3 regions of the Latilactobacillus sp. genome follow, and region 1 is predicted to be linked to each of the others. Evidence: riboswitches for the same ligand, from Rfam matches in the RefSeq annotation. Region 1 holds a riboswitch; each other region holds the start of a gene.
What was found. A riboswitch is a leader RNA that binds a small molecule or an ion and turns the genes downstream of it on or off. The one in region 1 is predicted to bind thiamine pyrophosphate.

Region 1 (5,108 bases):
GATGCCTTGGTTGCTAGCGGCCAAACGCATTTAGATATCTACCTTCTACTGGGTGGTCTGGCTGCCTTACCACCCGTCTTATTTACGGGTAACTTCCTATTATCGTGGCTTTTCAAAAAGCCCCAACTCTTTTATGAGAAGTTAACCAAGACCCAAGAAATGAGTTTGGTTCAACCACAAGCAGATCATCCCTTAAAAAATAATTAAAAACACCGCTTAATTCTAAAGGTCTAGCAAATTAAGATACTTTCCCTGTTAAATTAGCTATAATGAAAGTATCTTATATCTGAGAAAGGATTTACGATTATGTTTAATAAACTCAAATACATTCTCCCAATCGTCATGACGGCTATTTTAGGTCTCAGCGCCCACAGCGTTTTTGCCGACAGTAATGCTTGGGATAAACCAGTCGCAACACTCGGAACAAGTCTTTCAAGTACGCAAAAATCAGAAACCCTCTCAACGCTTCAAAACGCCGCTAACATCACCGATTCTGATGAATTAACGGTCACCGGTTCAACCCTCGTTAAATATCTCGATCAAAATCAACAAACTTTTAACGCGGATTCCAACGTTTATTCTAGTGCGTTGATTCAAAAAAATAATAGCAATACCGGGATTAACGTTAAGATTGTCGATTTTAACGGCAGCAACAATATCACAACAATTACCGCGAACCAATATAAAAACGCAGCGTTAACCGCCGGCGTCACAAACGCGACGATCTACGTTACTTCTGCCGTACCAATTGACGGTTCTGGTGCGCTCGCCGGCGTTTACGCCGCTTTCGCGGAAAATGGTGAAACCTTAAATCAATCACAAGTTACCGCCGCTCAAGACGAAATGAGCACCCTCAGTGATATTACCCAAGCTAACAAAGGCACTGACGGCTATACTGATTCACAACTTAACAACGCCGTAACAGGTGCTAAAAAAGACATGGCTAACAAGGGTGATAACCTAACCGTTAACCAAATTACCAACATCGTTAATAATCAATTAGAACAAAATAACCTTACAACAATCATCAACAATAACCAAAAGACACAAATCATTAACTTACTCGTTAAAATTCAAGATTCTGGTGCGCTTAAATCAGATGATTTTAAGAACCAAGCCGGTAAATTAATGGATAACATTCAAAGTAATGCTAAGAATGTCTTCGACAAATTAAACACTGAAAGTAACCGTAACTTCATTCAAAAATTATTCGATAGTATTGGCAACTTCTTTAAAAACCTATTTGGATAATGATTTATACCACACAAAAACGCCTGACGAACTTAATTCGTCAGGCGTTTTTTGATTGTTTATTTAGTGGTTGCTTTTACGGCAACTGTATCAGCTTGGACTGATTGGCCCATATTATTGAACTTCATGTAAGCAACTGCTGGCATGTTTGTAATAATCACCATCATCGCTGTTTGCTTACCAGCTGCAACGATTTGATCAAGATCAACGGTTGCCAGTAAGTCACCATGCTTGATTGTTTGGCCTTCTTCAACAGCGACTTCAAAAGGTGCACCGTTTAATTCAACCGTATCAATTCCCATGTGGACTAAGACTTCCAAACCATTAGTCGTCTTAATGCCAATCGCATGTTTCGTTGGGAAAATCGTCATGATTGTCCCATCAACTGGTGCGACAATCTTGCCATCAGTTGGTACGACTGCGTAGCCGTCACCTAACATCTTTTGTGCAAAAGTTGGATCATCAACATTTTCAATATCAATCAATTCACCGTTTGCAACTGCGTAAAAGACATCTGTCTCACCTGAGTTAATATCACTATCAACAGGGGCTTCAACTGGTGCAGCAGCTGGTTCTGGTGCGCTGGTTGCGATTGGTGTGTTGTGGTTATAAAGTTCTTTCAGGGCATCCGCCACAAATTGAACTTCTGTTCCGATAATAATTTGAATATTGGTTTTGTCTAAGACGTTAATCCCAGCGGCACCAGCGGCCTTAATAGCCGGTTGGTTAACGTTGGCTGTGTCTTCTAATTGTAGACGCAAACGAGTCGTACAGTTATCGATTACTTTGATATTGTCTTTACCACCGATTGCAGCGTAGATCCGTTTTGCTTGAATCATGAATTTGTCATCAGTAGCATCTGTTTCGACACCGGCAGTATCTTCATCAACAGCATCATCTGCTTCGCGACCCGGTGTCATCAAGTTGAATTTCTTGATGGCAAAGTTGAAACCGAAGTAGTAAATAACTGCCATGACTAAGCCTTCAACCAATAACATCAATGGTTGGTTGGCAACTGGATTTTTCAAACTTAAAACATAATCGACTAAACCAGCACTAAATGCGAAGCCGGCTGTCCAGTGGAAGAAAGCAGCAACGGCTAATGAAATCCCTGTGAATACTGCATGTAGAACGTAGAGTGGCCATGCCACAAACATAAATGAGAATTCAAGTGGTTCTGTGACCCCTGTAAAGAATGACGCAAAGCCAGCAGCTAACATCAATGAAGCTGTTGCTTTACGACGTTCTGGGCGAGCGTTCTTGTAAATTGCGTAGGCACCAGCAGGTAACCCAAACATCATGACTGGGAAGAAACCAGCTTGGTACATCCCTGTTTTACCAATCACGGCTGTTCCGGCAGCAAGTGATTTCGCACCGCCCAAGAAGTTACCGATATCGTTAATGTTAGCAACATCAAACCAGAACACTGAGTTCAAGGCGTGATGTAAACCAGTTGGAATCAATAAACGGTTGAAGAAACCGTATAAACCGGCACCAACCCAGCCTAGTTTTGAAATTGCTTCACCAAATGATACTAAAACAGTAAAGACAGCTGGCCAAACAAAGTACAAGATTGCTGAAACAACCATCATTGCTGTTGCGGCCATAATTGGCACCAAACGTTTCCCACTAAAGAAGGAAAGCGCCATTGGCAACTTCACGTTGTGGAAACGATTGTACATTGCAGCTGCAATTAAACCGGCGATAATCCCGATTAAAACATTACCTTCGATTTTACCAAAGGCTGGATTCACCTCAGCGATATCTGATAAACCTTGCATCGCTTGAATTGAGGCAGGTGCTAAAATGGTCTTAGGGACTAAGAAAGCGACTAAACCAGCAAGTGCGGCTGCCCCATCCTGATCCTTAGACATCCCTAGGGCTAGACCAACGGCAAATAATAATGGCAAGTTGTTTAAAATTGCGCCGCCACCAGCTGCTAGGAAAATTGTAAAGACGTTTGCATTTGAATCGCCATTGCCAACCCAGTTAGCAATCCCGATCAAAATTGCGGCTGCTGGTAATACAGCAACAGGCAACATTAATGAACGACCCATTCGTTGTAAGTAATTCTTCATAAGGTGTTCTCCATTCATTCATTTATTTCGTTAACAATATTAAATCATTAATGCAAACGATAAGCAAGCGCTTAATAGTCGGTATAGACCTTTAAGGTCACGGAATAAAGCGGTTTCTTAATTCGAAAATATTTTGGTCTATACCGTATAACGGCATTAATTATTGCCTTGAAATTAAAACGGTTGCAAAAATAATGATTTGACGTATACTGAAGGTACAATTTAATCGCTTTGCACTAGGGGTGTTCTTAGAAGAACTGAGATAGGTTTGTACAACCTGATCCCTTTGAACCTGTAAGTTCAGACTTGCGTAGGAAAGTGCCTTTCTCTATTAAACCAACACCACTTTTCTATGCATTCGTGCATCTAAAAGTGGTTTTTTTGATTTTAAGGGAGGTTTTTTGCATGTCAAAGACACTGTTAGACCAGATAAAACAAGCTAACCCGATTATCACCAACGTTGCCAACAGCGTCACGGTCGATCAAGTCGCCAATGTTCAAAATATAATCGGTGCATCTCCAATCATGTCTAGTGATCCTGAAGAGGCCCCAGAAATGGTCGCTATTGCGCAGGCACTCAGCATCAATATTGGGACACTATCCGCTGAACCCATTCACCAAATGAAGACTTTAATGGCTGAAGCTTATCGCCAAGCTAAACCAGTCGTCATCGATCCGGTCGCAGTCGGTTCAATTCATTATCGTCAGAAAATTATCGATGAACTCTTAGCATTGGGAGCACCCCAAATTATCCGCGGAAATGCGGGGGAAATTGCTTATCTAGCTGGTTTAGACTGGCAAGCTAATGGTATTGATGCAGGCAATGGCGAAATTGATCTCGTAAAAATTGCTCAAACAGCTGCTAAAAAACAGCAAACAACCATTTTACTTTCAGGTCCAACCGATATCATCACTGATGGTCATCACACGACTAAAGTTGCCAATGGCACGCCACTTTTCCAAGTCCACGTCGGCTCTGGCGATATGCTAACTGGTCTTTGCGCCGCATTTGTCGCCGTTAGTCCTGACAATCCTTATCAAGCGGCCATCGACGCAGCAACGACCTTTGCCGTTGCCGGGCAATTAGTCGCCGAAGCAATGCCAACGCCTTTACCTGGTTCTTTTTATCCGCAATTATTAGACCGTTTATTTAACATTACAGCAACTGAGATTCAAAACCATGCACAAGTCACGGAGGTCTTAACTCATGAATAATTTCCCACAAGCCTTAACAATCGCCGGTTCAGATAGTGGTGGCGGTGCTGGTATGCAAGCCGACATTAAAACCATCCAAGAACGCCACGTCTTTGCCACCAACGTGGTCGTCGCAATTACGGCCCAAAATACCATTGGCGTTCAAGATAGCTTCCCGCTACCGCTCGAACTAGTCACCAAACAGTTTGAATCGCTCGCAGCCGATTTTAAGATCCGAGCCTGTAAAACAGGCATGCTCGCCGATGCTGAGCACGTCGCCGTCGTTGCCCAAAACCTCCGGCGCTTCGACTTTGGCCCCTTAACACTCGATCCGGTTATGATTGCAAAAGGTGGTGCCTCTCTACTAGCCGACTCCGCCATTGACACCTTACGATCAGAACTCTTACCTTTGGCAACTGTCTTAACACCTAACCTACCAGAAGCAGAGGTGTTAACCGGTCAAAAAATTCAAACAACTGCCGATTTTAAAATCGCCGCAACGCAACTGCAAAAAATGGGTGCTAAAAATATCATCATTAAAGGTGGCCATCTCGATAATAGTGACCAAGCCTGTGATTACGTTCT
Region 2 (5,108 bases), on a different contig from region 1:
GCTGATTTTAACTTATTAAGTTGTATTTAAGTCTTTAATTTAGCAAATCCTTTTAGCAACGTTTTAAAATACTTTCCCTAAAGTAGCAATCATTAAAAAAATTCAACTACGATTAACAAATCTCAATGCTAAATTACTGATCTGATCGCAAATTAAAACCATTGCCTAATCATTAATGCTCAATAACCACATGAAATTCATTAAATAACTCAAGATTGATTTATACAGCTGTAAAATCCATAATTTTGAGGCTCAAATTGATAATCATTAACATAATCCGAGTTCAATAAAACGCTAATTTGATGCTCAAATTGGCCTAATCATGCTATAAATGCTGTTATATCAACGTTTTAATAGAATGAAAGACCGTTAAACAGGCATTTTATTCGTTTTTAAATGGCTGCTGCAGATGGTCTGAAAACAGATTTATCGGGTTAGTGGTTAAAATTCGCCAAACAAGTGTTGTTAAAATTATGGTTTTAACAACACTTGTAGTATTCTCGCCGCTTTTTTGTTAAAATAACTATAATTCTCTATTAAGGTGGTTTCAATCATGGACCAACAACGTTATCTCGAACTATGTGAACAACGCTTGGCGGATCTTCCCGATTACGTCCGTAAATTTTATATTAATCGGCAAGCCAATGCATACTCCTCTGCAACGCTCTATCAATATCTCCAAGAATACGTCCGCTTCTTCTCCTGGTTAATTGACGAACAAATCGTTACTGTTCAAACGACTAAGGATATCCCTCTTGTTGCGCTTGATAAGATGAAATTAGAAGATATCGAACTCTATAAGATCTTTTTAATGAATAAACGAAAAGTAAATAATCACAAGCTCTCCTTTCAGGCTGTTAATCGCTCTATCAACGCTTTGAATGCGCTCTGGTACTTCCTGACGATTGAAGCCGAACAAGCTGATGGCGAACCTTATTTTTACCGGAACGTCATGAAAAAAGTTAAACTCCTGAAATCTTCCGAGACAATGGCCACTCGTTCCCGCCATATCGGTCAAAAGTTGCTCACCGGCGATAAAAAACACGACTTCATTACCTTTATGCAAGTCGACTATCCCAGTGCGCTCTCTAATCGCCAACTCGCTTCTTATAAGCAAAATTGTGAACGAGATATTGCGATTTGCGTATTGGCACTCACTACCGGCATTCGTCTTTCCGAACTCGCCCAAGCTAACGTTTCTGATTTAAACCTTGAACAACTAACAATTACGGTTATTCGCAAAGGCGGTCAACAAGATACCGTGCCGATCGCACCTTGGGGTTTACCTTATCTGCAAGATTACGTTCAAATCCGGCAACAACGCTATTTAGCCGCTAACGAACGGGCCTTATTTGTCACAAAGTATCGCGGTCAAGCGAAGCGAATCAGTAACTATGCCATTGAAAAACTGGTAGCTAAGTACTCTGAAGCTTTTGGCGTTCGACTAACGCCGCATAAATTCCGTCATACACTCGCAACCGATCTGATGTCAGCGACCCACAGCGAAACGATCGTAGCGACCCAATTGGGCCAAACCACCACGCAGGCCACCCATTTGTATACGCACGTGGTTGATGACGAACAGCGCTCGGCAATGGATAAGCTCGAATGAAGCTTGATTGCTTGACATCTTTGTTGTATCCGGTATACTGAAAACGTTCTTAAAATTTAAATATTAACCATCGCAAAGGGGAGCCATTGGCTGAGAGTGATTAGATGATCAGACCCTTCGAACCTGTTTGTTAAGACAAGCGTAGGAATTGTGATGGAGTTGAGACTTTAACTCCTTTTTTGTGTTGGTTAACCAAGAAAAGGGGTTATTTTTATGCAACATCAACGGTTATTGATTCAAATTGAAGGGGCCATTATCGCGGCATTTGCGATGGCTCTGGAATATATTCCGCATACTGTAGGGCCATCAGCGATTGAGGTTTCCTTTGGGATTATCCCCATTATTATCTATAGTCTCCGTCGCGGCGCCGCGGCTGGGATGGTTTCGGGTTTAATCTGGGGCCTTTTAGACCTCGTCTTACGAGGCCTCGGCAACGGGAGCGTTCTCAATGTTTGGCAAGGATTACTTGAATTTACGATTGCCTTCATGGTCGTTGGCCTAGCTGGCGTTTTACAAAAACCAGTTCAAGCAAGTATCCAACAAAATACCAAAGTAAAAACGATTGCGCTCCTTTGGTCCGCAGCTTTCATTGGTACTTTCGCCAAATACTTCTGCCACTTCTTAGCTGGGGCCATCTACTGGGGCTCATACGCGCCTAAAGGAATGAATGCTTGGCTCTATTCATTAACTGTGAATGGCGGTAGTTTCGTTGCCGGCTTCATCTTAAATGGTATCGTCTTTGGGATTTTATTAGCGATGATTCCGAAACTATACCTCCCAAAAGATATGTTTTTAAAAGTGCAATCTGAAAAATAGTTAACAATACAAAAAAGAGGCCCTCAGCGACCTCTTTTTTTAATGGTCATTTCTAGCACGTAATGCGTATAAAATCGAAACTGTGTCGACAACTTCTTGGAATAAGGCCCCAATTAAAGCTGGCACGACACCGGTACTGGCAATCAACATCAATCCGATACAGATGAAGATCCCAATCAAAACGGACTGGCGCGCCACCCGCATTGTATCCCGTGCAATCGTGATGGCGCCACTAACCCGACTCAAATCATCCTTTAAAATGACGACATCTGCGGATTCGCTCGCTGCTGTGGCACCGTGAGCACCCATCGCAATTCCGACATCGGCACTCGCTAAGGATGGTGCGTCGTTAACACCATCGCCAACCATGATTATCGGCCGCTGCTCCGGCGTGACATTATTGATGAGTCGAATCTTATCGGCAGGCAAACACCCAGCGTGAACTTCATCAATGCCAACTTGAGCCGCAATCTCTTTAGCGGTTGTCGCCTGATCCCCTGTGAGCATCATTAAGCGCTGTAAACCGAGCTGATGGAGCGTTGACATCGTTTGAGGCGCTTCCTGGCGAAGATGGTCGATAAATGTGATATAGCCCGCATAACGCCCGTCAATGCCAATGTAGACAGTTGTCTGTGTCTGGGATTGTTTAGCTTGGTCAGGCGCCACAAATTCAAATTTACCGACTTGAACCGTCTGTCCAGATGCTAATTGGGCAGTCACACCAGCACCTGTCATTTCTTTTAAACTAATAATTTCTAATAATTGCGCTGCTGGGACGACTTGTAGTAAGGAACGAGCCAGAATATGGGCCGAAGCTTGTTCAGCACTGGCTGCTAAACGACATAACTCCGATGGTTCAATATCAATCATCGGTACAACTTGATCCACGGTTAATTGGCCATTCGTAATCGTGCCGGTTTTATCAAAAGCAGCTGATTTGGCCAACGCCAATTTTTCAATTGTCGTCCCCGTTTTGACGATAATCCCATTCCGGCTGGCACGACTCATACCTGAGATAAGCGCAATCGGTGCCGCGAGAATCAACGGGCATGGCGACGCGACCACCAAGACCTCGGCAAAGCGCACAGGGTCTTTTGAGAGCCACCATGCCACCCCTGCAATCAAATACGCCACTAATGTAAATGGTACGGCATAGCGATCCGCTAAACGAACAAAATGGGCAGGTTGTGCTGCTGAGCTTTCAACCAGTTTAACAATTGCTTGATACTGACTGTTAATAGCTAATTGATCGACCACCATCGTGATTGATGTCTCACCATTTACTGACCCTGACATAATTGGCTCATTGATTGTTCTTTCAACTGGGCGTGATTCACCGGTTAGAGACGATTCATCAAACAGCGATGACCCCTCAATGATATGACCGTCAACCGGAACCAGTTCTCCTGGCTTCACAACAACTTGATCATTGACTTGGAGTTCGTCGACAGCAACATCGACAAGTCCGTCACCACGCATTAAATGCGCGTCCTGGGGCGAGTTGTCCAATAATGATTTTAATTCCCGCCCTGCTTTATGCGCGGCGTAATCTTCCAGGGAATCGCCGCCTGTTAACATTACGAGGACCATCAAGGCAGCCCAATATTCACCAACAGCGAGTGTTGCAATGATCGCCGTAATGGCTAGTAAATCAACACCATATCGACCTGATTTTAAAGTGCGAATCATCTCAATCAGCATCGATAACGCGACTAACCCCCCAGCTAGACTAACTAATACTTGGGCCCACAGTGGTTGTTGACATAAAAAGGCTAATATTAATGCGGTAATCCCAACCACAATTGTGAGCACTAATTTCAACGTATGTTTCATCATTATCGGCCTCCTTGTGAATTCCATTACATTATAACATGTTCATTGTCAGATTAGAATTATTATCATCTGTAAAAAAGACACAAAAAAACCCATCATATTATTGATGGGTCTCATTTACAGAAAGTTGTGCCATAATAGCTGTCCGAATGGATGTCATTGCTGCTATTAATGTTGTCATCCGCTTAATTACAGGCGATGTCTTTTTTTGGTTAGCCAACGCTTTTTCGGTTTTATGGATGATTGACTCAATCGGTGCCTGTGCCCTGACCAATGCTTCAGCAGTTATATCTGTGCGCCCATTCAATAAATCACGACCAACTTCCAATGCGTGAATTCTATTTTTTAATAAAGTAAATTGGGCGGACCCTTCTCCAAATTTTAGCTGGCTCTTTTGACAATTTCGAATTGTCGCTTCAATCACTTGAATTGCCTTTGTTACTTCCTCAGTCATCTGTTGCTCCTAACAAAAAAATAAAGCCCCGCAGGACTTTATCTTCTTAATTGCTATTAAAATGCTGCTGTTAATTGTGGGACAACTTGTTTCTTACGTGACACAACACCGGCTAATTGCGCACGATGGTTGTTTAAGGTCACATCAAAAGCCTTTTCGAAGGCTTCAGCTGGTTCGCCGATAACAAGCGCTTCTGAGTTACTGTTTAAGATGTCAGTAACCAAAAGTACGAATAAGTCGTAACCGTTAGCTTTGTTGTCTGCTTCGATAGCAGCTTCAAAAGCAGCTTGGCGTTTGAAGACCGCTTCGATATCAACTGTGTTAACTTGATCGATACGAACTTTTTTACCAGCCATATCGAATGTTTTAGCATCAGCTTCAATTAATTCAGCT
Region 3 (5,108 bases), on a different contig from region 1:
CAATAGTCAGACCCATACGACTTTTTACAGCGGCAATTTTAAAACTGACCGCCAATTACGCAGTGAATTTCTACAACTATTGAAATAGGGGATTTTAGTATGCAAGATGAGGAAATGGTCACGCAATTACCAAGGATGTTATATGGTGAAGACGAACGGGTGACGCTCTTGCGCCAGATTTTAAAAGCGATGGGGCAACCAGATCATGCTTTTTCGATTATTCATGTGTGCGGAACGAATGGCAAGGGCTCAACGAGTGCGATGATTGCGGCAATTCTGCAAGCATCCGGCTACTCCGTGGGGTTATTTACGAGTCCGCACATCATGGCAGTCGAGGAAAGTATTCAGATTAACCGGCAGTTGATTTCAAAAGCGCAGTTTGAGCGATTATTGGCGACGGTCCAAACCGTTTTGAAAAAACTCGGCTTTGATCCGACGACGGACTTATCGTATTTTGAAACTTTGGTATTAGTGGCGTTGGTCTATTTTAAGCAGCAACAAGTCGATTATGTCCTGTGGGAATGTGGCTTGGGTGGCGAGTTAGATGCAACCAATGCGGTTGATCGAGTGGCCTACACGCTATTTACGAAGATCAGTCTCGATCATATGGCACTATTGGGCGATACGATTGAAGCAATCGCTACGACTAAATCCAAAATTATCCGGCCACAGACCCCGGTTATTGTGGCCTCTGAACAAACGACAATAGCCTTAAACGTTTTAGAGGCTGAAGCTAAGCGGCAATCAGCACCGCTTCAGATTGCCCCTCGTGATTGGTTCGTGACAAGTTATCCAACCAGTGCTGGCCAAGAAGTGACGGTTAAATTACCAGAGCGTGAACCATTAACGGTTTCTTTGGCATTGGCGGGGACCTATCAATTAGAGAACCTGCTAACGGTATTGACGTGGTATCGGCAGTTTTGTCGTGATCAAGGGCACGCGGTAGACGAAATCGTCTTACAACGTGCTTTGGGGCAGGTCCGCTTACCAGGCCGCTTTGAGCGCCTGGCAACGGAACCGCTAGTCGTGATTGATGGTGCCCATAATCCGGATGGCATTCGGCAGTTTGTCCGGAGTGTCCAAGAACGCTACGGCGATTACGATTTAACGATTGTGACTGGCTTTTTAAAAGATAAGGCGGTTGCTGAATGCTTGCAGCTTTTAACGCAACTACCAGCGCGGTTTATTTTAACGACCCCCATCAATCAGGATGACCGACAATTACCAGTTGCTGAATTAGGGGCGCTATACACGCAGATAACAGGCCAAACAGCACCTGAATATCCAGCAATTGAAGCGGCTTTAAGGGCGGCTAGTCAACCTGCAACGGGGAATAAACCGCAAGTCATCTTAGTTGTAGGGTCATTTTATTTATTAAAGACAGTTCGGCAACACTTTTTGAGCTAGGGAGGATCATATGCAAATTAGCGAAGCACAACCTAATCAAGGAAATCATACGCTGTTAAGCTTTAGTGGGGATGCAGCTGAAATCGAGAAGCTTCAACGGCTTTGTCTAGATAGTCATTGTCTAATTCAGCAGTTGGACCAACAATGGCTTGGGCAATTTAGTCTTTTTCAACTAGCGGCGTTACGGCAAAAATGGGCACAATATTTTGGTCAGCCAAATGTGCAATTGACACAAATCTGGCGTACCAAGCAGATTTTATGGACCGGTCCTGGTTTCAAGTTCGATTTAACGGTTGATCCAATTGTCTACGCGATTATTAACTGTACACCGGATTCCTTTTATGATGGGCAACCCAGTCAAGCGCTAGGCCAGATTATGACGAAAATTGAGGCTGATTTGGCCAATGGTGCAGCGGTGATTGAAGTCGGTGGCAAATCGACGCGCCCAGGTTATCAAGAAATTACGCCTGATGAAGAATGGCAACGGATTGCACCCGTGATTGCGGCAGTGCAACAGGAATGGCCCAACGCGATATTGGCAGTTGATACCAATAATGCGGATGTTATGCAACGGGCAGTCGCAAGCGGCGTGCCAATTCTGAATGATATCGATGGTTTCGATAAACCGGCTAAGCTCGAAGTTGTCGCCCAACACCGGCCCGCAGTGGTCACGATGTATAATGGCCGCCATTATCAAAATGATGTTTTTGAAATACTCGATCAATTTTACCAAGAGACGTTAGCGAGTCTTGAGGCGGCCGGGTTAACACGCCAACAAATTGCTTTGGATCCAGGCGTTGGTTTTTCACACGCTAAAAATACAGCGTCACTGGATCTGTTTAAACTCAATAGCATTCAACCGACAATGAAGTATCGTGCGTCAATCATGGCGGGGATTTCTCGGAAAAGCTTTATGGAAAGCAAATTTGATTATCCGATGGCAGAACGCTTAACCTCAACGCTGTTATTGGAACAACTGATGATTGAACAGGGAGCCCGTATTCTGCGTGTGCACGATGTTTTAGCAACGCATAAAATGATTAACTTGTTCAAAGGCTATCAGCAAGCAGACCTGTTAATGGCGGCGCGCTCATGAACGATTTGTTAACGCAAATTCAGCGGCTAGCTGAGCAGTCAGCAGCGTTTAATGATCCGCAAAAGTATCAGACGATTAGTGAATTGATGGCCCAACAAAAACGGCCCCTTTATCGGGCGGTCAACGATCAATGTCATTTATCGGCTAGTGCCCTCGTATTTAAAAATAATCAGTTGTTGATGGTACGCCATCCGTACTTGCATCAATGGTTGTTACCGGCGGGACATGTTGAACTGTCTGAAACGCCAGTTCAAACAGCACTACGCGAGTTATTGGAGGAAACAGGACTAGTCGGGGAGCAAGCACAATTGGTGGATGCCAATTTGATCAAGATTCCGGATAACCCATTGAAAAAGCAAGCAGCCCACATGCACATTGATTATCGTTATTTAATCACTGCAAGCAAGCAGCCAAGTGCAGCGGCCGAGCTCCCCAATCAATGGGTTTCACAAGATGAAGTGCCGGCGGAATTTCAACCCTATTTTAAACTTCAATGAGGTGAGGGCTTATCTTTACCGATAAGCCAGATATTTTTTAAAAATTAAAAGAATTATTACTAGGAGAAACAAATGACGATTACAATTAGACATGAAGAAAAAGATTAAAGAGGGACTAAATAATTGGAGATTAGACGCTATCAGCCGGGGGATTGTCAAGCAGTCGCAGAGTTGTTTTATAAGAGTGCATACAGTGAATGCTGGCGATTATACGAAAGCGCAGTTGGCTGTATGGGCCACTGGTGAGCCTGATTTAAAGCAGTGGGATCAATCGCTGTAATCACATTTCAGTGTTGTTGCACTTGAAAATGATAACCTGATTGGTTTTGGAGATATTGATCAAGCTGGCTACCTCGATCGGTTATTTGTCCATGCCGATTATCAAAGAAGAGGCGTAGCGACTGCTATCTGTCATCAGCTCGAGCAGGCTGTTGCAGGCCGAGTTATCACGCATGCTTCGATTACAGCCAGACCGTTTTTCGAAAGTCGGGGCTATCAGGTGATTCGAGAACAACAAGTAGCACGGCAAGGTGTTTTATTGACCAACTTTGTTATGGAGAAAGAGCAATCATCAGTAGACTGAGTCACTTGATGATGATTTTAGTGAATAACCGCTTCCATCCGTGCTATAATGAAGCCATAATTGAATAACGCATCTGGGGTGCCTAAGAGCTGAGATTATACCCATTGAACCTGATATAGTTAGGACTAGCGCAGGGAAATGTCGTGTCGTTTGTTGATTAAACGTGCTTATTTTGGTACCCGTCAATTTTTAATTGGCGGGTATTTTGAGTGCTTGTCAAGTGGCCCCAGAAGTGAATTGATTTCAATTCGTACAGGAGGGGCAACATGTCATTTACAAGTATTGTTCGTAAAGAAGCTGCACCATATTGGCAAGGTAGTTTACGTCATCCGTTTATCGTTCAATTGCAAGCGGGGACGCTGCCAGAAGAAATATTTCGGTATTATTTGATTCAAGATCATTATTATCTTCGTCATTTCAGAAAGTTACATCAAATCGTCGCCGATCACTGTCAGGATCAAGAATTAAAAGCGTTGATGACACTAAGCGCAACTGGTTTGAAAGATGGTGAAATGATCGTTCGGGAACAATTCTTTGAAGCTTTAAAAATAACGGCTGCTGAGGTTCGAGCGACGCCCATTGCGCCGACAACTGATCACTATGTTGCTCATATGTATCGGCAATTATTTGCGGATAACCCCGCCATCGCGGCGGCTGGTTTATACCCATGTGCTTGGTTATACGGTGATATCGGAATGGCTTTAAGTCAACAGCCGGCTTCACCTAATCCATATTATCAACGCTGGATTGAAACCTACACGATGGCTGAATTGCAGGATGAAATTCAAATGATGGGCACTGTTTTAAATCGCTTGTATGCAGCCAGTTCAGCGGAAGATCAGGTTAAAATGGTGCAGGCGTTTGTTCGTAGCAGCCAATTGGAATATCATTTTTGGGAGATGGCTTATCGTAAGGAACAATGGTTGCGTGGGGACGAATACGATGAATAATAGACGAACGAAACGATTAACCATCCTTGCGATGATGATTGCACTAGATGTCGTCTTATCGCCGTTATTTCGCATTGAAGGCATGGCACCGATGTCGAGTGTTCTGAACGTTACAGCGGCAGTGTTGATGGGGCCAATTTATGCAACCGTGATGGCGTTAGTGACGGCCGTTTTAAGAATGATGTTACTGGGGATTCCACCTTTAGCCTTAACGGGGGCTTTTTTTGGCGCTTTATTAGCTGGCCTTGGTTATCGCTATGGCGGGCATATTGGCTGGGCAATTGCAGGCGAAATTTTAGGAACGGGTTTAATCGGCTCGTTACTTTCTTATCCCGTTATGATTTGGTTTACCGGTAGTGCTAGTGGTTTATTTTGGTTCGTTTACACACCACGCTTTTTTGGCGGCGCCATTTCGGGCAGCCTAATTGCTGGGTTATCCTGGCTTAAATTAAAGGAAACCACGATTTTTATAGGTAATAAAAAAGAAGAACAACGTTAAATGGCGTTGTTCTTCTTTAATTTGTAAAAGCTTATTTGAATTGTTCTGTTTTAGTTGTTGTTAGCCAGAAGGGTTG

Region 2: another riboswitch for thiamine pyrophosphate. It lies ahead of thiT (energy-coupled thiamine transporter ThiT); the one in region 1 lies ahead of thiM (hydroxyethylthiazole kinase).
Region 3: another riboswitch for thiamine pyrophosphate. It lies ahead of tenA (thiaminase II); the one in region 1 lies ahead of thiM (hydroxyethylthiazole kinase).

What each region holds. Positions count from the first base shown of each region.
Region 1 is NZ_JAMQEX010000005.1:32,901-38,008, forward strand. Features, by position in the region: gene NDN60_RS03855 (VanZ family protein) at 1-207, shown strand, start outside; gene NDN60_RS03860 (DUF1002 domain-containing protein) at 307-1,251, shown strand; gene nagE (N-acetylglucosamine-specific PTS transporter subunit IIBC) at 1,311-3,329, opposite strand; TPP riboswitch at 3,558-3,663, shown strand; gene thiM (hydroxyethylthiazole kinase) at 3,735-4,544, shown strand; gene thiD (bifunctional hydroxymethylpyrimidine kinase/phosphomethylpyrimidine kinase) at 4,537-5,108, shown strand, end outside.
Region 2 is NZ_JAMQEX010000001.1:221,593-226,700, reverse strand. Features, by position in the region: gene xerS (tyrosine recombinase XerS) at 554-1,612, shown strand; TPP riboswitch at 1,679-1,777, shown strand; gene thiT (energy-coupled thiamine transporter ThiT) at 1,826-2,428, shown strand; gene NDN60_RS01115 (heavy metal translocating P-type ATPase) at 2,468-4,261, opposite strand; gene NDN60_RS01110 (hypothetical protein) at 4,362-4,715, opposite strand; gene NDN60_RS01105 (manganese-dependent inorganic pyrophosphatase) at 4,772-5,108, opposite strand, start outside.
Region 3 is NZ_JAMQEX010000001.1:86,648-91,755, forward strand. Features, by position in the region: partial or broken gene folE (GTP cyclohydrolase I FolE) at 1-88, shown strand, start outside; gene NDN60_RS00480 (bifunctional folylpolyglutamate synthase/dihydrofolate synthase) at 100-1,407, shown strand; gene folP (dihydropteroate synthase) at 1,418-2,503, shown strand; gene NDN60_RS00490 (NUDIX hydrolase) at 2,500-3,000, shown strand; gene NDN60_RS00495 (GNAT family N-acetyltransferase) at 3,335-3,583, shown strand; TPP riboswitch at 3,648-3,737, shown strand; gene tenA (thiaminase II) at 3,850-4,533, shown strand; gene thiW (energy coupling factor transporter S component ThiW) at 4,526-5,032, shown strand; gene NDN60_RS00510 (diacylglycerol/lipid kinase family protein) at 5,064-5,108, opposite strand, start outside.